4 regions of the Lysinibacillus sp. S1 genome follow, and region 1 is predicted to be linked to each of the others. Evidence: riboswitches for the same ligand, from Rfam matches in the RefSeq annotation. Region 1 holds a riboswitch; each other region holds the start of a gene.
The links. Region 1 has a riboswitch for cobalamin ahead of ACHZEU_RS10965 (ABC transporter substrate-binding protein). Riboswitches for the same ligand answer to the same signal wherever they lie in the genome.
Positions count from the first base shown of each region.

Region 2: another riboswitch for cobalamin. It lies ahead of nikA (nickel ABC transporter substrate-binding protein); the one in region 1 lies ahead of ACHZEU_RS10965 (ABC transporter substrate-binding protein).
Region 3: another riboswitch for cobalamin. It lies ahead of ACHZEU_RS01820 (glutaredoxin); the one in region 1 lies ahead of ACHZEU_RS10965 (ABC transporter substrate-binding protein).
Region 4: another riboswitch for cobalamin. It lies ahead of ACHZEU_RS02670 (ABC transporter substrate-binding protein); the one in region 1 lies ahead of ACHZEU_RS10965 (ABC transporter substrate-binding protein).

Region 1 is NZ_CP173154.1:2,171,226-2,177,187, reverse strand. Features, by position in the region: gene ACHZEU_RS10980 (MerR family transcriptional regulator) at 1-293, shown strand, start outside; gene ACHZEU_RS10975 (class I adenylate-forming enzyme family protein) at 286-1,788, shown strand; partial or broken gene ACHZEU_RS10970 (acyl-CoA dehydrogenase family protein) at 1,790-3,457, shown strand; cobalamin riboswitch at 3,515-3,698, shown strand; gene ACHZEU_RS10965 (ABC transporter substrate-binding protein) at 3,835-4,803, shown strand; gene ACHZEU_RS10960 (FecCD family ABC transporter permease) at 4,800-5,801, shown strand; gene ACHZEU_RS10955 (adenosylcobinamide amidohydrolase) at 5,798-5,962, shown strand, end outside.
Region 2 is NZ_CP173154.1:351,523-357,205, forward strand. Features, by position in the region: gene ACHZEU_RS01850 (ABC transporter permease subunit) at 1-198, opposite strand, end outside; gene nikB (nickel ABC transporter permease) at 201-1,154, opposite strand; gene nikA (nickel ABC transporter substrate-binding protein) at 1,226-2,842, opposite strand; cobalamin riboswitch at 2,991-3,184, opposite strand; gene metE (5-methyltetrahydropteroyltriglutamate--homocysteine S-methyltransferase) at 3,332-5,629, opposite strand.
Region 3 is NZ_CP173154.1:344,081-350,160, forward strand. Features, by position in the region: gene nrdF (class 1b ribonucleoside-diphosphate reductase subunit beta) at 1-661, opposite strand, end outside; gene nrdE (class 1b ribonucleoside-diphosphate reductase subunit alpha) at 649-2,742, opposite strand; gene nrdI (class Ib ribonucleoside-diphosphate reductase assembly flavoprotein NrdI) at 2,739-3,098, opposite strand; gene ACHZEU_RS01820 (glutaredoxin) at 3,095-3,319, opposite strand; cobalamin riboswitch at 3,436-3,614, opposite strand; gene ACHZEU_RS01825 (hypothetical protein) at 3,985-4,266, opposite strand; gene ACHZEU_RS01830 (SHOCT-like domain-containing protein) at 4,276-4,662, opposite strand; gene ACHZEU_RS01835 (DUF2089 domain-containing protein) at 4,675-5,040, opposite strand; gene ACHZEU_RS01840 (ABC transporter ATP-binding protein) at 5,231-6,037, opposite strand; gene ACHZEU_RS01845 (ABC transporter ATP-binding protein) at 6,047-6,080, opposite strand, start outside.
Region 4 is NZ_CP173154.1:519,470-525,549, reverse strand. Features, by position in the region: partial or broken gene ACHZEU_RS02675 (GTP-binding protein) at 1-1,931, opposite strand, end outside; cobalamin riboswitch at 2,114-2,301, shown strand; gene ACHZEU_RS02670 (ABC transporter substrate-binding protein) at 2,464-3,456, shown strand; gene ACHZEU_RS02665 (precorrin-3B methylase) at 3,509-4,186, shown strand; gene ACHZEU_RS02660 (S9 family peptidase) at 4,255-6,080, shown strand, end outside.

The sequences.
Region 1 (5,962 bases):
CTACCAACCAACGAACCTTTTCCAAAAAAGAATTGGCGAAACTCAAGCTTATTTTCAGAGGCAAGCGGTACGGATTTTCTTTAGAGGAAATCAAAGAGATGGTTTTACTATTTGATTTTGATCGCTCAGGAATTCAGCAATTAGAGCGAACGGTTGAATACGGGGAACAAAAAATTCAAGAGATTGACAGTAAAATAGCTGAGCTGACGCAGATGAAGCATGAGTTACAACAAATGCATGGCATGTTTAGCGAAAAATTAGCGACTTTAAAGGGAGAGATGCAAGATGAATAGTTCCAATTTATTAGCACGTAATGCCCGTAAGTATCCGAAAAATGAAGCCGTTATTTGTCATGGCAGAAGAGTAACCTACCAAGATTTAGATAAGCAGGTGACATGTTTTAGTAATGCTTTACTAGAGCAGGGAGTAAAGCAGGGGGATAAGGTTTTAATTTTTATGCCAAACGTTTTAGAGTTTGTTGTCAGTTACTTTGCTATTCAGCGTATTGGAGCGATCGTTGTGCCAGTCAATGCGAAGTTTACATTGCAAGAAGTAGAGTACGTGGCGCAGCATGCCGAGGCGAAGGCAATTGTCGTACATGAGGCTATTTTTGCAGCAGTTGAACAGCTAGCCGGTATTCCGTTAAAAATTAAAACAGGTCAAGAAAAAGTGGGATGGCATCAGTATGAATCAATGCTTCAAAATGCTAGTACACAAACAATTGATTGTCAGTTACAAGAGGATGACCCTTCCACGATTTTATATACATCTGGCACGACAGGAAAACCAAAGGGTGTGTTATTTAGCTACCGTAATATTTTAACAGTGGCGCAAATGATAGCTGTTGAAATGGAGGTAAAGCCTGAGAGCCGTATTTTGCTTATGATGCCATTAACACACTCTGCACCATTACATTTATTTTTAATGGCGGGTGTATTGGTAGGCTCAACAAATGTATTAACACCAACTTTTACACCCGATTTATTCATTGATTCCATTGAAAAGGAGAAAACAACACATTTCTTTGGTGCACCTGTTGCTTATTTATTAACGGCACAACTGCCAAGGCTACATTCGGCAGATTTGTCTTCTATGAAATGGTGGGTCTATGGTGGGGCACCGTTATCTCAAAGTGAGGTTCGGTTCATTCAGCAGGCATTCCGCACAAATAATTTGACTTGTGTATATGGATTAACAGAGGCAGGTCCAAGTGGCTCATTATTATTTGGCAAGGAGCATGAAGCAAAGGCAGGAAGTATTGGTCAGCGGGCGCCACTTGGTACAGAGTTGCGTATTGTGAATGACAGTGGAGAAAATGTAAATGTAGGCGAAGTGGGGGAAATTGTCTTGTTGGGTGAGGGCAACATGCTTGGCTACTATAAGGATGAAGTAGCTACTAATGAAGCCTTTATTGATGGTTGGTTAAAAACCGGAGATCTAGCTCGCAAGGATGAAGATGGTTTTATTTGGATCGTAGATCGTAAAAAGGATGTCATTATTTCGGGAGGTGTCAACATTTATCCGAAAGAAATTGAAGATTGTTTATTGAGCTTTGAAGGTATATTCGAGGTTGCGGTAATTGGTGTACCACATCCGCAATGGGGGGAAACTGTAAAGGCGGTGTATTCTGCTAAACAAGACATCCATGAGGAAGCTTTGAAAGCTTATTTAGAGGAGCATCTTGCAAAGTTTAAAATACCACGTATTTTTGAAAAAGTAGAAGCGCTACCACGCAATGCATCAGGCAAAATATTAAAACAAAATTTAAAGGGGCAAGAGGTGAGATAGCATGAAAGTATTACAACAAGAAGCAATGCGTACTACGAACTTTTTTACTGAAGATGACACGCTTCAAAAAATAGTGGAAATGATGTTAGATAAAGAGTTTTTATCCTATGCCCAACGAGAGTTAACAGATTTTGGTGAGCTATGTGCAGGTGATATTGATGCGAGGGCAAAGCATACAGATCGACAGGGTGAGCCTCGCCTTCAAAGATATGATGCCTATGGTGAAGAGATATCAGAGGTTTGGGTTAATGATGGCWWRYWKAYAYRMYTTGAAGAGACATATAATACTGGGATTGTAGGTTATGTACACAAGCATATTCCGCAGCTAGGACACAAGGGGAATTATGTTTATAGCTTTYCACAAGGTTATTTGCTATCACATGCAGAGCCCGGTTTTTATTGTCCAGTAACATTGACAATGGCAACTGCCTATCTATTAGATCATTATGCAGATGAAGAGGTAAAGCAGCGTTTTTTACCACATGTGTGTGCAACAGGTGACACAGATTTATATGAAGGTGCGACCTTTTTAACAGAACGTCAAGGGGGCTCTGACGTAGGTGCAAATGTGGTGGAGGCGAGAAAGGATGGCACTGCTTATCGTCTATATGGTGAAAAATATTTTGCATCCAATGCGGGCATGTGTGGTGTAGCGATGGTATTAGCACGKCTAGAAGGTGCGCCAGCAGGTTCCAGAGGCTTAACATTGTTTGCAGTTCCTTGGCGCAAAGAAGATGGAACAACAAATCATCTACGTATTCGCCGACTGAAAGATAAGCTAGGCGTTCGGGCAGTTCCCTCTGGTGAGGTAGAATTTGATGGTGCACTTGCCTATGTTGTAGGGGAGCAAAATAAAGGGATTTATTATATGCTAGAAGCACTAAATCTCTCTAGAATTTGTAATGCAGTCGCTTCAATTGGTATTATGCGTCGCGGCTTCTTAGAGGCAAAACATTATGTAAGCAATCGACATGCATTTGGCAAGCCCTTAACACAGTACCCTATGATTCAGGATACTTTAGGGAAATTTGCAGCTAAGTTGCACGTGGAAGTAGCGACAGTTTTTGATCTTATCCAATTATACGATAAAGTGACAAGTGGACAGGGAACTCAGCAAGATCTTATTATGAATCGTTTATATATTGCCATTATGAAAAAGGAAACAGCAGAGCAAGCTGTTCATTATGCTAGTGAGGCAATTGAATTACACGGAGGTAATGGCTATATAGAAGACTTTGTAACGCCCCGCTTATTAAGAGACGCCCAAGTGTTAACGGTGTGGGAGGGTACGGCTAATATTTTGGCCTTAGAACTCATTCGTTTAGTAGATAAGTTTCATGCTCATGAACTGTTTGTACAGGAGATGGAGGAACGATTAGACAAATTAGCTGACAGCTCACTAGTACAAATCGTTAAAGAACAATTGGCGAATATGTCTGTGAAACTGCAAATTTTTAGCGCTTTAGACGAGGCAACGAAAACTTTTGAAGCTAAGGGTATGGCGGAAAAAATGGCTCACCTTTATGAAAGTGTCATAGCGGTTGAGTGGGCACATAAATTTGGTGGGAAATATGAAAAACTAGCGGACGTTTATTTAGAACAGACATGGTCATTAAGAGAAATGGGTGCTCAAATGAAAACAGTCCAATACTTTTCTGAAATTGTATAATGGCCGGGGAGTCGTCTTGAATGGAGGCGACTTTTTTCATTTTCATGTATAATGAAATCAACTGAATATTATKAAGGTTCTTTACTTAAGTAAAGTGAAAAGGGAAATCGGTGTAATTCCGATGCGGTCCCGCCACTGTAAGTGTGAGTTTTTTCAAATGATGCCACTGAAGATTTCGGGAAGGCTTGAAAAATCGCAAGTAGCACTAGCCAGGAGACCTGCCTTTATAACGACATGACAACCTACGAGGATAGGGTGGTGGATTTTGTATCAGTTTTTTTGGTGCGATTTTGCCCCCTCATCGATCAAAGATGAGGGGTTTTATTTTGATGTAGAATAAAGCGAAATGTCGCACGGATCAACGAAGGAGGATTCACATGAAGAAATTTTGGAAAATAGGATTATCAGCATTTTTAGCAGTAGGCTTGCTAGCTGCTTGTGGGCAGGAAGCAAAAGATAACAAGCCATCTAACGAGCAGCAAACACAGCAAGAAACAGCACAYGTGGATGAAGCAACATTCCCAATGACGATAACAGATGCCCTTGGTAAGGACATTACACTTGAAGCACCTCCTGAGAAAATTGTTTCACTTATTCCAAGTAATACTGAAATCCTTTTTGGACTAGGTTTAAATGATGAAATAGTTGGTGTTACGGACAACGACGATTATCCGCCAGAGGCAGCTGAGAAGGATAAGGTTGGCGGTATGGAATACGATATTGAAAAAATTATTGCCTTAAAACCAGATATCGTTTTTTCACACGAATCTAGCATGTCTCTTTCAGAAGAGGCTATTGCACAGCTTGAATCAGCAGGTTTGAAAGTATTTGTTGTAAAAAATGCACAAGACTTTAATGAAACATATACAACAATTGAGCAACTTGGACGTGCTACAGGGAAATTACCAGAGGCAGAAAAAATTGTCGCTAATATGAAGGCAAAAGTAGAAGAAGTTTTGTCTAAAGTCAAGGATGTTGAACCCAAAAAAGTGTTAGTTGAAGCATCAGATGAGCCAGATATTTATACAGCTGGCAATGGTACATTTATGAACGCTATGCTTGAAATGATCAATGCAGAGAATGTAGCTGTAGATGGCGATAATTGGTATAAAATTGATGCAGAACAAATTATCGCAAAAAATCCAGATGTCATCGTGGTGACATATCATTATMTACCAGATAWTTTAACGAAAATAKCAAAACGTGCGGGCTTTMATACGATTAATGCCGTAAAAAATAATGCGATTGTGCAGGTAGATGAAAGTACGACAAGTCGTCAAGGGCCACGTTTAGCTGAAGGTCTAGAAGAATTAGCAAAAGCAATCTATCCTGAGGTATTTAAGTGAAAAAAATAGCACTAGCCTATACATTAACATGTACGCTTCTTCTTATTAGCATCTGGTGTGGCGTAGCGATAGGCTCGGTTCATATTCCATTAGAAGTATTGTGGAATAAGGCGGTTGATGAAACAGCCGCCAATATCTTTTGGAAAATTCGTTTGCCTCGCGTGTTATTAGCGGGACTAGTAGGCGCATCTCTAGCTATTGCTGGAGCAGCTTTCCAAGGTTTATTAAAAAATCCATTAGCAGATCCATATACACTAGGGGTTTCATCAGGGGCTTCTGTTGGTGCTGTTTTAACGATCTTTTTTAGTATTTCTATACCTGTTGTCGGTTTGTATGCGCTGCCAATCTTCKGTATGATTGGTGCTATCATTACGATGGTAGTTGTTATGAGCTTTGCTAGACTCGTAGACCGCTCATTAAAAATGGAAACGTTGATATTAACAGGTGTTATTTTTAGTTCTTTTTTAGGTTCCCTTATTTCATTAATGATTGCCTTATCTGGTGAAGAATTACGTCAGGTAATAGMCTGGCTACTTGGTTCTGTTTCGATGCGTGGTTGGCCATATGTCCAAATGATCATTCCTTTTGTGATTGTTGGTTCAATTATGCTATGGACACAAAGACGAGAATTAAATGTTTTGTTGTATGGTGAAGAGCGAGCAAAACATTTAGGTGTTAATGTAAAGCGCAGTAAATATTTGATATTAACAGGTGGCTCCATGCTAACTGGAGCAGCTGTAGCAGTTTCTGGCACAATTGGCTTTGTAGGATTAGTAGTGCCGCATATGACAAGGATGATTTGGGGTTCTGATCATCGCCACTTATTACCATTATCTTTTTTCAATGGTGCAACATTACTCATTATTTGCGACTTAGTAGCACGAACAATCATTGTGCCAAGAGAGCTACCAATTGGTGTTATTACGGCATTTATTGGAGCACCTGTTTTCTCCTATATTTTTTATAAGCAGCGAAGAAGCAAGGGGGTACGGGCATGATTGTTGTTGAACATCTATCAGGTGGCTATGAAGATGTACCAATCGTCAGGGACATTAGTTTTACTGTTGAAAAAGGAAAAATTCTTGGCATTCTAGGGCCGAATGGTAGCGGGAAATCCACATTATTAAAAGTAATGAGTGGTATTTTACCAGCTACTGCT
Region 2 (5,683 bases), 1.8 Mb from region 1:
CAAGATACACCTTCCTAAATGATCTGTACCTAATGGATAGTCCCAAGACGGGACTGAAAATTTCTTAGCAATATCGACAGCAAAAGGGTCGTGTGGCATTAAAATTGGCGCCAACAGTCCTAATAAGCCAGTAATGACAAGGAGGAATAGACTGATTAATCCTGTTAAGTTGCCACTTTTTGTTCGTACAAATTTCATTTTTAATCTCTCCTACCCTTCATCATTAGATGAGGGTCCAATAAACGATGCAATATATCTGTACATAAATTGGCAAGCACATAGATAACCGCAATAATTAACACATAGCATTGTACAACTGGATAATCCCTGTTCATAATGGATTCTATTAAGTACCTGCCGAGTCCGGGCCAGCTAAAAACCTGCTCCACAATCACGGCTCCACCTAAAAGATTGCCAAGGGTCATGCCTAGCAAGGAAGTCAAGGGAATAGCAGCATTTCGCAAAACATGACGGATAAGAATCACGGAGCTTTTTAATCCTCTTAGCCGTGCATATTGAACATATTGCTGCTGTAATTCTTCTAGGATGGTTGAACGGATAAGCTGAACGAATAATCCAATTGTTGGTAACGCCAGTGCGAAGGCGGGTAAAACTAAATGAGCAGGTGTGCCCTTCCCGTTTGTCGGAAAGAGTCCTAATTTTAAGCTAAATAAATAGAGTAATAGGAAACCTAACCAAAAGGCTGGAATCGACACACTCAATATGCTAAAGAATCGTATGATTTTATCGATGATGGTGTGCTTATACAATGCGCTTATTACTCCGAATGGAATACTTAGCCCTAAAATGAGGATAAACGCAGCAATAGCTAATTCAATGGTTGCGGGTAATTTCACGAATAGTTCATGTGCCACAGGTAATTTACTAACAAAAGATGTTCCAAAATCTAGCTGGATTATGCCCTTTCCCCATAGCAAATATTGAAGAAAAAACGACTTGTCCGTTCCCAGTTCCTCACGTAATGCCTGAATGGCTTCCTCTGTTGGCGCAACCCTTGCCAAACGTAGTATGACTTCAGCAGGCTCTACAGGAACAAAACGAATAAATACAAAGGTTAGGATGGAAACGCCTAATAAGACAAAGGGCAATGTTAAAATTCTTTTTAAACAAAAGATCCATGTTGATTCATACATGCTGTCACTTCCTACTCAATCCTATGATAAAGAGAGAGCTGTCTCTGCTAGACACACTCTCTCCTCCACTTTTATTTTTCTTTAGCCATTTGTGCATAAGGTATATCATATTCAGATGCACGTGGTGCAAAATCCTTTAGAGATGGTTGATAAATCACATTATTTGTTTCGTAAGAAATAGGGTAAAAGAGTGCCTGGTCATGAAACATCGTTAAAATATTCGTGTAAAGCTGCACGCGTTCCTGTTCATCTGTTCCTACTAATAATTGGTGAATTTTCGTATCGATTTCTTTGGCGTTTGCTAGGCCTAATTTCGCCTCGTACACACCACTAGCATTTGGTGTAGCTGATTCATTTGCAAAGCTATGTGGATCTGTAGGTGGTCCATTGGTACGCCAGAAATTAATATCCACCTGGTCATCCATCAATTTTTGAAGACCGACCATTACATCTGCCCCTTCTAAATTCAACTGAACGCCAATTTTTGCGAGTTCACCTTGCATTAATTCTGCCATTGGTTTTTGAATTGCATCAGATGCAATGTAAATCAAATCTAAAGACAACAGCTGTCCGTTTTTTGAACGAATTTTTTCACCCTTAGGTAATAACCACCCTGCCTCATCTAGCAATTGTTGGGCTTTTTCTGGATTGTATACAATAGGTGCTAAATCTATATTGGCATAAGGAATCGCATCCCAGAACAATGTGTTCGCTACTTTTTCCGTACCATGTGTAATACTGTCGACCATTTGTTCCTTATTAATAGCATATTGAATGGCTTGACGTACCTTTAGCTCAGATAATGGACCAGATTGTGTATTGAATAGCAGTGCTTTCGTAGATAAAGGCTCAGAGGTAGCAGTTTTGTATTTGCCACTGTCTTTTAAATACGTATAGTTATCTAAACTAATAATGCCACGCCCATAAATTAAATCTAATTCTTCGTTTTCAAATGCTAATGAAATAGATTCTGAGTCAGGAATAATTTTTACTTTTATTTGTTCAACTAGTGGTTTTTCTCCCCAATAGTTTTCATTGCGACTAAATAATGCATATTCGTCCTTTTTGTATTCAGTTAATACCCAAGGGCCTGTTCCAATCGGTGCTTTGATAGAATCTTGCGTCATATCATCCTTTGGGAATCCGTTATCCCCTAAAAAACGGAAAGGTCTGACGAAGGCAAGTTCGTTTAAGACTGGATAATAAGGCTCATCCAATTGCAGACGAATTGTAAAATCATCTACTTTTACAACCTCTTTCATGTGGTTAACCATGCCCATCCAAGAATGCATGTCTCGATTCGCTAAAACGGCGTCAAAGTTACGAATGACATTATCTGCATTAAATGCAGTGCCGTCTGAATATTTCACGTCTTTTCTTAGATGGAAAGTATACGAAGTTTTATCCTCAGAGATGTCCCAGCTTTCGGCGAGCTTAGGCGTAACAGTACCATCATCATTGTATTCCACCAAGGATTCATAAACCATTGCTTGGGCAGTCATTTGATTCGGTAAATATGTATGAGGATTCAATGGACCGACATCTAATGGCCAGCCAATCGTTATTATTTTTTCATCTGTTTGGTTTGCTGAGGTCTTTTCCTTTTCTTCATCCGTGCCTGTACAGCCAGCAAGTAAACTGAACGTCAGGACAAGCAGGAAAGGAAGTAAATACTTTGTCAATCTCATTTTCTGTCTCCTATCTCTATTCGTAGTACAAATACATCTACTTGTTGAAGAAGAGAAGGCATAAAAAAACCTTATTCTAAAAAAGAATAAGGACAGAAAAACCCACGATGAGCAAGTCTCCATCCATCTCCCTATCTTTCGTAGATCATCAATGAATCTTCTTACAAGCAGGCATTCTGGCTCATGAATCATCATTTTGTTTCACCTTCCCAAGTACTCACTCAGTGGTATTTGAAACAAAACTCCTCATTTACAGCTGCGGGACAGCATGGGATTTTCACCCATTTTCCTTTTAATTGAATGAAAGACGATTTCACTCAAACTTGTAATGATTGCTATGAAATTAGTAATAAACATAACATGCTCGCATGTTCACGTCAATTTTACTTTCTGAAGATAATATATATATCGACGTAAGATAAAAAGACTAGGGATTTACCCTAGTCTTCGTTATTGGAGAGTAGATGTAGTAGATTAAAAATCATTTCGTTAGCTTGATGTAGATTGTTGTACAGCTTGACGCAACGTTTTAGTAGCAGCAACCATATTCGCTAAAGCTGCAACGGTTTCATCTTCTTTTCTCGTTTTTAAGCCACAATCTGGATTCACCCAGAATTGATAACGGTCCAGCACCTGTAGACTATCTTTCATAATAGCGAGCATTTCATCCTCGCTTGGTACACGAGGGCTATGAATATCATAGACGCCTAAGCCAATTCCTTTTTTATAGGGCTGTACTTGTAGTGAGGTAATAAGTTCCCCATGACTTCGTGATGTTTCTATGGAAATCACATCTGCATCTAGTGCGCTAATTGGTTCGATGAAATCATTAAACTCACAGTAACACATATGTGTATGGATTTGTGTTTCATCTTTGACACTAGATGTCGCAAGCTTAAAGGAATTGACAGCCCACTCTAAGTAAGCCCCCCATTCCTCCTTTCTAAGCGGTAAACCTTCTCTTAACGCTGGCTCGTCCACTTGAATAATTGATATACCTGCGTTTTCTAGTGCTTCCACCTCTTTACGGAGTGCTAATGCAATTTGATAAGCGACATCTTTACGGGACAAATCATCTCGCACAAAGGACCAATTTAATATTGTTACTGGCCCTGTCAGCATGCCTTTTACAAATCGCTTCGTTAGGCTTTGGGCATAGGCGGATTCTTTTACGGTAATTGGTGAAGCCCATGCAACATCTCCATAAATGATCGGAGGCTTCACACAGCGTGATCCATATGAAACAACCCACGCTTTCTTTGTAAAGGCAAAGCCAGTCAGCTTTTCACCGAAATATTCAACCATATCTGTACGCTCAAATTCACCATGAACAAGTACATCGATATCTAATTCCTCTTGTATGGAGATCCAGCGCTTTGTTTCGTCTTCTAAAAATGTTTCATAGGCTTCATTCGATAATTGTTTCTTTCGCCACGCATTACGATTTCTTTTCACTTCATCTGATTGCGGGAAGCTACCGATTGTAGTTGTTGGAAACAGCGGTAATCCTAAGGCTTGTTGTTGGATCGTTTGTCGCTTCGTAAAATTACTGTGTCGTTCAAAATCTTGCTTTGTCACAGTTTGAACGGCTTGATGAATTAACTTATTTTGGCGGATTGGATGTTTTTTTAGAGCCTCAATCGCCTTCATACTTTCTGAAAAATTATGTTGTAAGGAACCATCTTTATCTCGTCTATATTTAGTCAGCCCCGTGATTTCTATGATTTTCTCATCTGCGAAGGCCAGAGACTGCTTTAAAACAGGGTCAAGTTCATTTTCAAGAGAGGTTGTGATTGGAACGTGCTGTAGGTTACTTGATGGTTGAATCCATAGTTCAGCAGCATGACTTAGCTGTTCAATGGCTTGAATCGTCGCATTGACTTCCGCCAGGTTTGAACGCCAAATATCACGGCCATTCACTACCCCTATTCCTAATACTTTATCCTGCGGGAAACCAAATTGACGAAGTGACGCCATATTTCCTTTATAGCCATGAACAAAGTCCAAACCGAATCCTTGAACAGGCAATGTACTTAATGCTTCATAGGCACTTAAAGCTTCGAAATAAGTCTGTAGCATTATTTTAGCCTCAGGAACGGCAGTGGCTAACTGGTCATACATTTCTTTCACCAGCTTTATCTCTGCTGGATCAAGTGTTAAGACGAGGGATGGCTCTTCTAGCTGAATCCAAGTGGCACCTGCATCCACTAATTCTTTTAATACCTGCGTATAGAGTGGTAATAAAGCTAATAAGTACTCAACCTGTGTTAATTTGTTGTAGCCTTTCGTTAACTTATAAAATGTATAGGGACCAATTAGTGTCGGCTTCGCAATGATACCGAAAGTTTCCTTCGCCTCTAAAAAGTCGGCTAACACTTTATTTTCTGTTAGTTGTAAGGCTTGTCCCTCATACTCTGGAACAATGTAGTGATAATTTGTATTAAACCATTTTGTCATTTCACTAGCTACGGCTGTTTTGTCTCCTCTTGCTACACTGAAGTAGGTATGAAAATCGACTTTACCACCTTGCCAGTTAAAGCGCTTTGGAACTAAACCAAACATCAAAGCTGTATCTAACATTCTATCGTAAAACGTAAAGTCGCCAACTGTCACCATATCGATTCCAAGTTGCAGCTGCTTGTTTATTCTTGATAAACGGATTTTCTTTAATTTTTCCTCAAAGTCCTCCTCAGAAAGTTCATTGCGCCAAAATGCTTCTAGTGCTTTTTTCCATTCGCGTTCCTCCCCTATATAGGGATAACCGATCAATGTACTTGTATAGTTCATGTTTTTAAGCTCCTTTTTTAGAAAAAATAAAAAGCCATTCTCCTATTAGGAAAA
Region 3 (6,080 bases), 1.8 Mb from region 1:
CTTCTTGCTTTTCCTTTGAAAATTGCTTGAATAAATTTTGAGCAAAAAATCCAACTGCTACCCCATGGATAGATTCATCGCGCAAGATGAGTGAAATAATCTCGGCACTGTTTCGTAGGAAGCCTTGTCCTCCTAAGTATAGTGGATAGAAAAAGCCAGAATAAAACAGGAAAGATTCAAGCATAACGGATGAAAACATCGCTTTCCATAAGCTCTCTGGATTGCCTTCTTCAATACTATTATAAATGTCTGCTATTTTATTGGCCTTATACTGTAGAAATTCATTTTTCTTAACCCATTCAAATAGCTCGTCGATTTCTTCGTTTGTACAAAGCGTTGTGAAAATATAAGAATAGGACTTGGCATGTATCGCCTCGAATGCATCAAAAACGGTTAGGACAGCCTTTTCCTGTAAATCGTCTGTATAAGCAGCAACACGATTCATCCCGATATTTGTTTGTACAGTATCCAGTAAGGTTAATCCTGCAAATACTTTTTTATATGTGTCCTGATGCTCAAAGCTTTTCCATTGTTTAATATCTTTACTGACCGCAATTTCTTCTGGAAACCAAATTTGCTTCCATTGCTGGTCCCAAAATATTTGGGCAAGCTCACTTGTTGCCTTATTCCAATTGACTGCCTCATAAATTATATTTGACATGCTACACACTCCTCTAAGCTTTGTAATCGTTGACGAACATAGTAAACAGACTTAATGCCCTTTATCCACGCATAAATGTATACTTTAGCCAATTGTTCGGTTGTCCAATTGTCCTTTACATAAAGCGTCATGGAAATACCTTGGTCAACGTGCTTTTGAGAAGCTGCATATAAATCAATTAAATCATAAGGATTCACATCATACGCCTCCACATATAAATGACTATTGTCATTTGTTAAATGAGGCATTGGATAAATGGTTCTACTATCGGCGTAATCACGAACCTCTACGCGCTCTGTACATGGTGCGATTGAAGCCGTACAGCTACGAATATATGAAATACTACCAGTTGGGGCAATAGCCAAACGATAGGAATGGAATAGACCGTACTGCATTACATCCTGCTTTAACGTTTCCCACATCTTGTTTGTGATGATTGGAATATTGCCAAGCGCCTTCAACACAGCAGGCGATAGTTCTTCTTCAGTTTTATTGATATATTGGTCAAAATAGCTACCTGATGCATAATCACTGTCCTCAAATCGGTAGAAGGTTGCAGCTTTTTCTTTCGCCATTTCCATCGAAGATTTCAGAGAATAATAGTTCATCGCTTCCATAAAGTGATCCATGAAATCAATGGAATCTTTTGAGCCGTACAGGATGCCTTCTGTCACGAGATGCCCATGGAGGTTCATACAGCCAAGCCCTACTGAATGCATTAATTGATTGGCTTTTGCAACAGACGGTACATTCTTAATGTGCGTCATTTGCGATACATTCGTTAATAGGTGCATGGCTGTATCGACTAATGCGCCGAAATCATTGACTTTACTTGCTGCATGGATATCGATGGAACCTAAGTTACACGATACATCTAATCCATAGTCATTTGGTTGATCCTGGTCCGTAATGATACTTGTCTCTTGTACTTGTAAGATTTCTGTACATAAATTGGACATTTTGACACGTCCAATATTTTTTAAAGGATGTACCTTATTGACATTATCATCAAAGATTTCAAACGGATAGCCTGATTCAAATTGTGCTTTTTTCACCTCTGTGTAAAGCTTACGTGCATTTAAACGTTTAATTTTACGAATTTTAGGGTTATCAAGTAGCTCGTAGTACATGTCTGAAATGGAAATTTCAGACATACGTTTGCCATATTCTTTAAAAATATCATATGGGCTAAACAAAACGATATCCTTATCACGTTTCATCAGTTCGAAGAAAATACTAGGTATAATAATCCCTGTTGAAAGGGTAGCGAGGCGAATTTTATCATCAGCATTTGGTTTTTTTGATGAAATGAAATTTTCTATGTCTGCATGGAAAATATTTAGATAGACAACACCTGAGCCATTTCGTTGCCCTAACTGATTAGAATAACTGAAAGAATTTTCTAACAGTTTCGCTACTGGGATGACACCACTTGCACGATTTAATATCTCTTTAATTGGATCACCTAATGGACGTAAATCTGTTAAGTTGACCCCAACTCCACCACCAAGGCGTGATAGCTCTAAACAATAGCCAATATTTTCAGCAATACTATTCATGGAGTCATCCATTGATAATTTAAAGCAGCTTACTAATTCACCACGTGCTTTCTTGCCACTATTCAATGCAGTTGGTGTGGCAGGTTGATAGGCTTCCATCATCGCTTCGACAGAACGTTCTGCTAAAGCTGTGTTGCCTTGAGCTAAATACAAAGCAATAATAACAATACGATCCTCATATTTTTCTAAAATCTCTTCGCCGTCACGACTTTTCATAGCATAGCTATCATAAAACTTGCTGGCGCTCATAAAGGATGGGAAACGGAAATTATAATCATAGGCTTTTTTATACAACTTCTTAATAAATTCCATTTCGTACATGTCGATAAATGCTTTCTCATAGTAGCCCTCATCAACTAAATAGCGGATTTTTTCCTCAATATCTATAAAATAACGCAAACGTACGTTGACATACTCTAAAAAGTAGCGGCGCGTAGCTTCACGATCTTTTTCTAACTCAAGTAATCCAGTTGTACTATAACGATTCAGTACGTCATTATTAAGCTTTAAATAGGTTTTCATCTCATTACCCTCGTTTCATAAAACGTTTGTATTGCTTCATAATCTGTTTGATTGCCTCGTAAATCTAATTTCCTTACTAAGGGTACATGATAGGTAGTAGCAATTTTCTCACCAGCAGCGCCAAATACATGATGGCCAAAGTTACTATTGCCACTGGCAACTACTCCTTTACAAAAATCTCTGTTTTTTTCTAAAAAGCGTTGCACCTTCGCTGGAATGTCACCTAAACCATCTGTGTAGGTAATTAAAAGATACGGCTTATTCAGTCGCAATTCTTCAGAGAGCTCGATAGCTTCTGCCTTTAATTTGGATACAACATTTCGGACATTGCCTGTACGACTTGCATAAACGATCATAGGGTAATCAACTCAATTTGAGAAACAATTTCCTGAACATCTCCTATAAAGGTTTCATTCATTTCTAAAACAGGCACACTTAAAAAACCTGCATCTATAATGGTTTGCTTAGCTTGTTCATCGTGATCAATGTTAACAATTTCTGCTTCAAGTCCTGCACGTTGTAATTCAGATTTTACCCACAGGCATTTTGGACAAATTGTTTTCGTATAAAGTTTCATAGAAATCCCTCTTTTCATAAAATAAAAAGGCTATCTCTTTAAGAGAGATAGCTAAAATGGAAACGTTAACATACTAAAAATACCGACGTTCCCATCTCTTAATCCCCGAAGAAATGATTAATTTGTTTTATAAAGGCAGGTCTCCTGGCTTTGCTTCATTCTCTGATTTCCTTCCCATGCGCATGCACAGTGGATGCTATCATCGTCAGCTTAACAGTTGCGGGGACAGCGTCGGAATTGTACCGAACTTCCCTTTTAAACTACATATAGTAGTACCTTAGTAAAACGAACACAATATATTGTTGTTGTTCAATAGTTTTAAGTTTACCATCCTTCAAATGAAAAGTAAATCTAGATTCTAAACTTCTTTATTTTTGGATTATTCAGTATTTTTAATTATGTAGTTCCAAATAGATTACCACTAATCACTTATACCCAAATCAAAAATCTATTTTTAACGATGTACGTGATTTTCTATTAAAATGGATCTAGAATTCTAATTTGAGTTTAAAGAAATCTTCTATTTTATGTACCATTGAAAAATAGTTGTCTCTATCGTAAGTCCTGAAATAATGATCATCTCTTACCCATTTCAAATGATGCTCATTACATTAATAAAGAGCATGCTTTTATCATAACATGCTCTTACCATTCTATCATTGGGATTATAGTCTAACCTTAACCTCAGTCCCGTCCTGAGCTTTGACATCGACTAGCACAAGTCCTTTATAATTTTGTAGTTCCTTGATAATCGGCTTTAACATTTCTTTGTCGATGAGGGGAAAGGTAAAGTCTATTTTCTTTTTATCGAAGTATGCCTTTGTCCACTTATTGGCTTGTTGCTGAATCCATTTAGAAGTTAAAATGGAGAGGACAATGGTTAGCACAGTATAGGGAACAGGGACGGTAAAGCGAACGTCTTTTGCTTTCACTTTTACATGCATCATTCGTCGCCTCTACTCAATGAAGACTGCAACGGAATCTCCGTTTGCTGATTTTATATCTACAATTTGTCCATCTAGTTCATTTTCAATTGCTTCAAGAAGAAGATTGATGTCGATATCTTTTACGTATTTTTCAGATTGCGGAATACTTGCAGCGATGCTGTGTCCTGCCATCAATACGGCTTTGACAAGTTTAATTGGTAAATTTACCGTGACATTATCATTTTCGGTGGATACAACACGGACCTTTAACGTTTTATCTAAATACTTTGTTTTTTCCACAAATTTATTCTCTGATTCTTCTTTCTGTTGTAGCACTTGAATCAGCTCTGATCCTTTATCCGCATCAATTTTGCCCTCTTGAATCATCGTTAACACTTTTGTAATTTCCTCTTTCATGGTCGTTCCTCCCTATTCGTCTTTTAAGAGCTTTATGGCTTCATCTGTTGTGATTTCGCCATTTTCAAGCATGCTTACAATTTTTTTCTCATCTACTTCATTTTTCTTCTTTTGAGCATAGCCAAGGGATGAAATAATATCATTTAGCTTGCCTCGAACTGTTGGATACGAAACCCCCAGTTCCTTTTCAACCTCTTTAATATTTCCTCGGCAGGTTAAAAATACTTCCACAAAATGAAGCTGATCCTGTGATAAGGATGCTAGCTTCGACAATTCAAACTCATTTTCAATGGTCGTGTGACAATGAGAACACTGTAACTTCGTAATTTTTAATGTTTTACTGCAGACAGGACAATTTGTGATTACTTGATAAGCCATAGTGAACTCCTTCCTTTAAGTTAAGCTGATTATATAATAAAGAAATTAAAGATGTAAATAATAAAATTAATAATTTTAATTAAAAAATAAATAAAATTAATATCTTGATTAATTTTATTTATTTTTGTTTCTATATTGCTTTAAAAATTAAGAAAACGCCATTTTTAATTTCTCAAAATGGCGTTTCTGTTTAATTGGGTCTATCCTTCTTTTTTCTTTCCCGCGGGTGTGATGGCAAAATTGCATTGTATAACGCTTGTGAAGCGGGGTGCTGATATGTCCCATCCTTGCCTATCTCCTCCACTAGCTGACCATGCTGCATCACAAGGATGCGATCTGACATAAAACGTGTGGCCTGTAAATCATGTGAAATGAATAGATAAGCAAGCTGTAGCTCTTTTTGAAGTCTTTGCAGTAGCTCTATAATCGTCTTTTGCAAAATCATATCAAGACTACTAATGGCCTCATCTAAAACAATCAGTTTCGGCTTTAATGCAAGAGCTCTAGCAATGTTGACTCGTTGCTGCTGTCCCCCACTTAGCTGTGAGGAATAGTTTTGAGCCATTGCCCACTCTAACTCTACACAGTCTAGTAATTCCCTTACTTTCTGTTGTCGCTCTGCTTTGCTAAAATGCTCGAAATTCAAAAACGGTTCTTCGAGTATTTCGAAAATCGTCTGTTTTGGATTAAATGAATGATAACTATTTTGAAAAACAGCCTGTAAATTTCTTCGTATCATTTTTTTCTCTTTGCTGGGTGCTTCGTATAAATTGACACCTTGAAAGATCAGCTCTCCGTTTGTTGGTCGTTCAATCCCTAAAATAATGCGCCCTAATGTGCTTTTTCCAGAACCACTTTGACCGACGATGCCAAGACATTCTCCTTCCTGAAGTGAAAATGTCACATTCTCTAATACAGGGGCTTCCTGTCCTCGTTTGAATAGAAATGGTCTTTGCGCATAGTATTTCTCAATATTTTTTACTTCTAGTAGCGTCATTTTATCACCTCATAGCATTCTCGCTTGTAAAAGTTTCTTGGTA
Region 4 (6,080 bases), 1.7 Mb from region 1:
CAATGCATGGCTGCCTGTGCTTCTTGCCATGGAACCGAATATCCTTTGCCCTTAGCACAAAAGATACTAGAGGAACTATACTCAGGGTCGGCATTTCTATCGTAGCCAATCTGTGCAATCACATCCTCTGTATTATGGCACACATCATAGCCATCAAATTGGAGTGTGAGTGCACCTTTCCCATTTGTATAGGCGGCAAAGGTTGTACTGTAGCTCATTAAAGTGGCAACAGGTGCACGACCTGTTAGGATAACATCCGTTTCGGATAAAATCGGGTCATCGAACGTGCCAGCTGCTTGCTGAATATCAGTCATCATACGACCGATAAAGTCATTTGAAGCTTTCATTTTAAAGCGATAATAGGGTTCAAGTAGGACATTTTGTGCCTGCTCCAGCCCCTGACGCAGGGCACGGAAACTGGCTTCACGGAAATCTCCCCCCGATGTATGTTCATTGTGCCCGCGACCTGTTAGAAGTGTAAAATGAATATCTGTTACAGGGAAGCCTGTCAGTAGCCCATGATGGTCACGCTCAAACAGATGCTTTTCAACAAGGCGCTGATTGCCTACAGATAAATGATCGGCATGACAGGCATTGGTGAAGGTATTACCTGTTCCACGTGGATTTGGCTCCATTAATAAATGAACTTCTGCATAATGCTTGAGGGGGTCGAAATGACCATAGACCGTTACGGTCGTCGCAATGGTTTCGATGTATAAAATGTGCGGCTCACCAAAGGAGACAGCTAATGAAAAACGCGTCATTAATACCTCTGTAAGGACCTACAATTGAATGGCACCCATAATATGCACATGGATTTCCTGAAATTTTTCCTGCCAGACCACACGCAAGGACGGTTCTTCTGCTTCGAGTAAACGGAAAATCTGTAGCACTTCCTTGATATGCTGATCACCCTCATATTGAACCTTTGCCTGTAAGGTTGGGACAAGCTCATAGGGCTGTGATAGCATCGTTGTACCGATTCGATCCCCAATGTTTGCCTGGCTCAGTCCTTTGACAGCGAAAATTTCTCCTGCCTCTACCTGTTGAACGGTCTCAAAGCGWCTTCCGTTATAAAGTCGAATTTCGGTCACTTTTTCTGTTACMTCGTCAAATGAAAATTCATCTCGTACATGCAACGAGCCCTTGGTTGCCTTCATAAAGGTTAAACGCTGGTGACRATCATGACGAATCTTAAAAACCTCGCCCTCAAATGGGGCATCCTTGTCAAAATGGGAAGCCGTTAACAGCGGGAGCTGGTCAAGAAATTCCTGAATGCCCTCATCCTTTAAGGCCGAGCCAGCAAAGCAAGGGAAGGCACCTTCATTTTTAATCATTTCCTTTAATTGAGCAAGACACTGTTCATGCTCCAATGACTCATTTAGAAAGGCATCAAGCAATTTTTCGTCGCGCTCCGCCAGCCATTCCATAATATTATTTGATACATAGTCTGCTCGCAGTGGCTCATCGATGAGCAATACATGCTGAGAGCAATCTTTGCGAAGCTGGCTGATGACGGCCTCCATATTGGCACCCTCACGATCCATTTTGTTGATAAAGAAGAAGGTAGGGACATGGTATTGACGTAAAAGTTGCCACACTGTTTCTGTATGGCCCTGTATCCCTTCGACAGCGCTAATGATAATAATGGCATAATCCATCACACGAATGGCACGCTCCATCTCAGGGGAGAAATCGACATGCCCTGGCGTATCAATCAATGTGTATGTATCATCGCCAATATTCATGCGCCCTTGCTCGGCAAATATCGTAATGCCCCGTCTGCGCTCTAGCTCATGATGATCAAGAAAGGTATCCTGATGATCAACACGCCCCCGTGCTTGAATACTATTTGTATGAAAAAGCACTTGCTCAGAGAAGGTCGTTTTTCCTGCATCCACGTGCGCAAGTACACCGATCGTTTTGTACATAAGAAATCCTCGTTTCTATAGAATGCTATCTTTTTATTGTAACAGAATACTAGCTTCTATATTTCTTGTAAAATAGTTCGTCTTTATGTCGAAATAGTGCTAATATAATGATGATTATACTTTTAGTGTCATACTACTGATTGCGCGATAAATTTTCTTCTGCTAGTCTATCAATAGTATTGACCATTATAGAACGTATTGGTGCAAATGGCATTTGTCATTTGCTTAAAAGGGAAATCGGTGCAATTCCGATGCTGTCCCGCAACTGTAAATGGGGAGTCTATACAGCATGCCACTGTAGTGAAACTATGGGAAGGCGTATAGATGATGAACCTAAGCCAGGATACCTGCCAGTATGTATTTTTTGACTAAGAACCACGAGGATGGGGATAGTGATGAAGGTAATGATACCGTTATTTCACTATGCTACTCTCTTGGCGACAAGAGGGTTTTTTTATGCCCTTCCAACTACCTTAGTAGTAAAGAAGTCTCTGATTTCTTTCTATATTTTAACAGCAAAGGAGAAAAGGACATGAAGAAATGGAAAAGTATATGGTTGATGATGATCATTGCCTTGGTCGCTGTTTTAGGGGCTTGTAACGCAAAGGACAAAACGGAATCAGCTGCACAAGGTGAAAAGGTTGAGCCATCTGAGGCGGCAGCAGCAGTAACCATTGAAAATAATGACACAACTCAAACATATACGGAAGCACCAACAAAAGCGATTAGCTTAAATCAACATGTGACAGAAATCATGCTAGCACTTGGTTTAGAGGATTCTATGGTAGGGACAGCTTACTTAGATGATAAAATCTATGAGCCACTGCAAGAGGCATACGATAAGGTCCCTGTTCTTTCCGATCAATACCCAACGAAGGAGCAAGTCATCGATGCCGAGGCAGATTTCCTATATGCAGGCTGGAAAAGTGGCTTTGGCGAAAAGGGTGTAGGCACACCAGAAGAGCTTGAAGAATTAGGCATCCATACGTATTTACATACGGCTTCCAACATGACAAAGCCAACAATAGAGGATATTTTCACTGATATTCGCAATATCGCGAAGATTTTCCGTATTGAGGATCGTGGCGAAGCTTTAATTGAGCAAATGACGAAAGATGTAGAGGCAGTACAAGCTAAATTACCAAAAGATAGCGAAAAATTACGTGTTCTTGTGTTTGATAGCGGTGAAAAGGATGTATTTACAGCTGGTCAAAACTTTATGAATGAGCTTGTGACAATCGCGGGTGGACAAAATATTTTTGGTGATGTGGAATCAGGCTGGACAACTGTGTCGAAGGAAGATGCAGTAGACCGCAACCCAGAGGTAGTTGTCGTGATTGATTACGGTGAAACAACGGCAGACCAAAAGATCCAATTCTTAAAAAATGATCCAGCCTTAAAGGAGATGGAAGCCGTCAAAAATGAGCGCTTTGTCATCCTGCCACTTTCAGCAGCGTCTGAAGGGGTTCGTGCGGCAGAGGCCATTGAAATTTTAGCAAAGGGCTTCTATCCTGAAAACTTTTAATCCATTCGAGCTAGCGTTTTTGCTAGCTCCTTTTTTATAAGGAGCGATAAAAATGAACGCATTTCAAAAAAATGTACCAGATCAAACATTTGAAACACTGAACCGTCATGGTGAGTTTACCCGTCTAGCCGTTAGCCCTGGCATTATTAATAAGCATTATACTCCTGCACAATTCCAAAAAATAGCCGAAATTGCTGGCGAAAAGGGGGCGATAAAATATTCTGCTTCCTATAGTATACTCGTATCCATACCAACGTGCGATGCCACAGAAGCGGTGCAAGCCTTACAGGAAGCAGGTCTTTATGTTGCTCCCTCTGGTTCAATCATAGCCATGAAGGCCTGCGATTTTTGTGATGGGGAGAAAATGGAGGCTACTCCGATAACCGAACAGCTCTATCATGCCATAGAGGGGATGAAGGTACCTGCAAGAGTGCGTGTCAATATTAATGGCTGTGCATCAGCTTGCTACAATGCAGTCTATGATGATATTGGACTCGTTTACCAACAAGAAAGCTTTGATGTCTATTTAGGGGCAGTACCAATGGGAGCAAAGGCACAGGCTGGCACATTATTCGCTAAGAGGGTAGACGTCACACAAATTGAAGATTTTTTACTGCACCTGATAAACCTTTATAAGGAGCATGCTCGCCCAAATGAGCCCTTTTATAAATTTTATCGCAGAACAAAGTCAGCAGAATATTGGGAACTAGTAAAAAATTCAATTAAATAGAGGAATATTACTTAGGGTGTCGAAGTATTGTAGTAAGACAGAAAATTACAATACAAAGGAGCAAGAACATGACATCGAAACAAGGGATTCAACCAGAAGATCTTTATCACTTAAAATCAGTAGCAGATCCACAGCTTTCACCAGATGGGACAGAGGTAGTTTATGTAGAGACTCGTATGGACGAGAAGAAAAATGACTATATATCGAATTTGTTTTACATAAACTTGAAGGACAAAACACCACAGCAATGGACATTTGGTGAAGATAGAACGAGTTCCCCTGTTTGGTCACCAGATGGCAGTCAAATTGCATTTTTGTCAACGAGAACAGGTAAGTCGCAAATTTATGTTCTTTCGAAAGCAGGTGGAGAGGCAAAACAGGTGACACATTGTAAAAATGGAGCGACCTCCCCTGTCTGGTCACCATGTGGCAAGAAAATTGCTTTTTCAGTCGTGCTAGGGAAAGATGAAACCATCCTAGATAAAGCGGAGGATGAGAAGAAAAAGGATAAAGAACTAAAGCCACTAGAAATCGAGAAAATGAAACACAAATCGGATGCTGGTGGATTTATTGATATGGAGCAGTTTACCCATATTGCCATTGTCAATGTGGCATCAGGAGAGCTAGAACAAGTGACAGAAGGCAAAGAGTACTGCCATCTGGGTACTTGGTCGCCAGATGGCAAATACCTTACGTACTTAGCAGATAAAGCGGAGGATTTAGATTTCTCATTTAATGTGGATATCTATTTATTGGAGTTAGAATCTAAGCAGAGTCACAAGCTAACAGAAGGTTCGGGTGCATATTACCAAACAGCTTGGTCTCCGAATAGTCGCTATCTTTCTTTTGTAGGTGGAGAACGTGAATTTGAAAATGCCACACAAGCAAAGCTTTGGATTTATGACATGGAGCAAAAACTACTAAACTGTGTAACAAGTGATTTTGATGCGCCTGTTGGTGATTATGTCATCGGTGATTTCCTGCAAGGTGTAGCGTCACCACGTGTGCAATGGATGAATGATAATCATAGCTTCTACTTCCAAGTCACAGATCACGGCAATGCGGCGATTTATTACGGAAATGTAGATGGCGAAATTTACCCAGCTATCCATGATGATCAATATGTCTATGGCTTCTCACTTGATGCGCAAAACGATCAGGCTATTGCGGCTATTAGCACAACGACCCATCCAGGCGATCTGTTTTATGTGAACCTAAAAACAGGTGACAAAGAACAGTTGACGTCCATTAATGAAGATTTTTTAAAAACCAAAACATTAGCTGTTCCAGAGAGTATCGAATTTGAAGGTGCAGAAGGCTGGAAGGTCAATGGCTGGATTATGAGGCCAGTTGGCTATGAAGCAGGGAAGAAATATCCTCTCATTCTTGAAATCCATGGTGGTCCGCATGCAATGTATGGTAATACCTACTTTAATGAATTCCAAATCCTTGCTGCACAAGGCTTTGCAGTGCTTTATACGAATCCGCGTGGTAGTCATGGCTATGGCCAAAAATTTGTGGATGCAGTACGTGGCGATTATGGTGGTAATGATTATGCGGACTTAATGGCAGCGGTAGACTACGCTCTGGAGCACTATGATTTTATTGATCAAGATCGTCTAGGTGTAACTGGTGGAAGCTACGGTGGTTTTATGACCAACTGGATTGTGGGCCATACAAATCGCTTTAAAGCAGCTGTGACGCAGCGCTCCATTTCGAACTGGATTAGCTTTGCTGGTGTCAGTGATATCGGCTATTACTTTACAGACTGGCAAATTCAAGCAGGACTCGATGATATAGAGAAGCTATGGCATCATTCGCCACTGAAGTATGTAGACAAAGTGGAGACACCATTATTGATTTTACATGGTGAAAAAGACTATCGTTGTCCAAT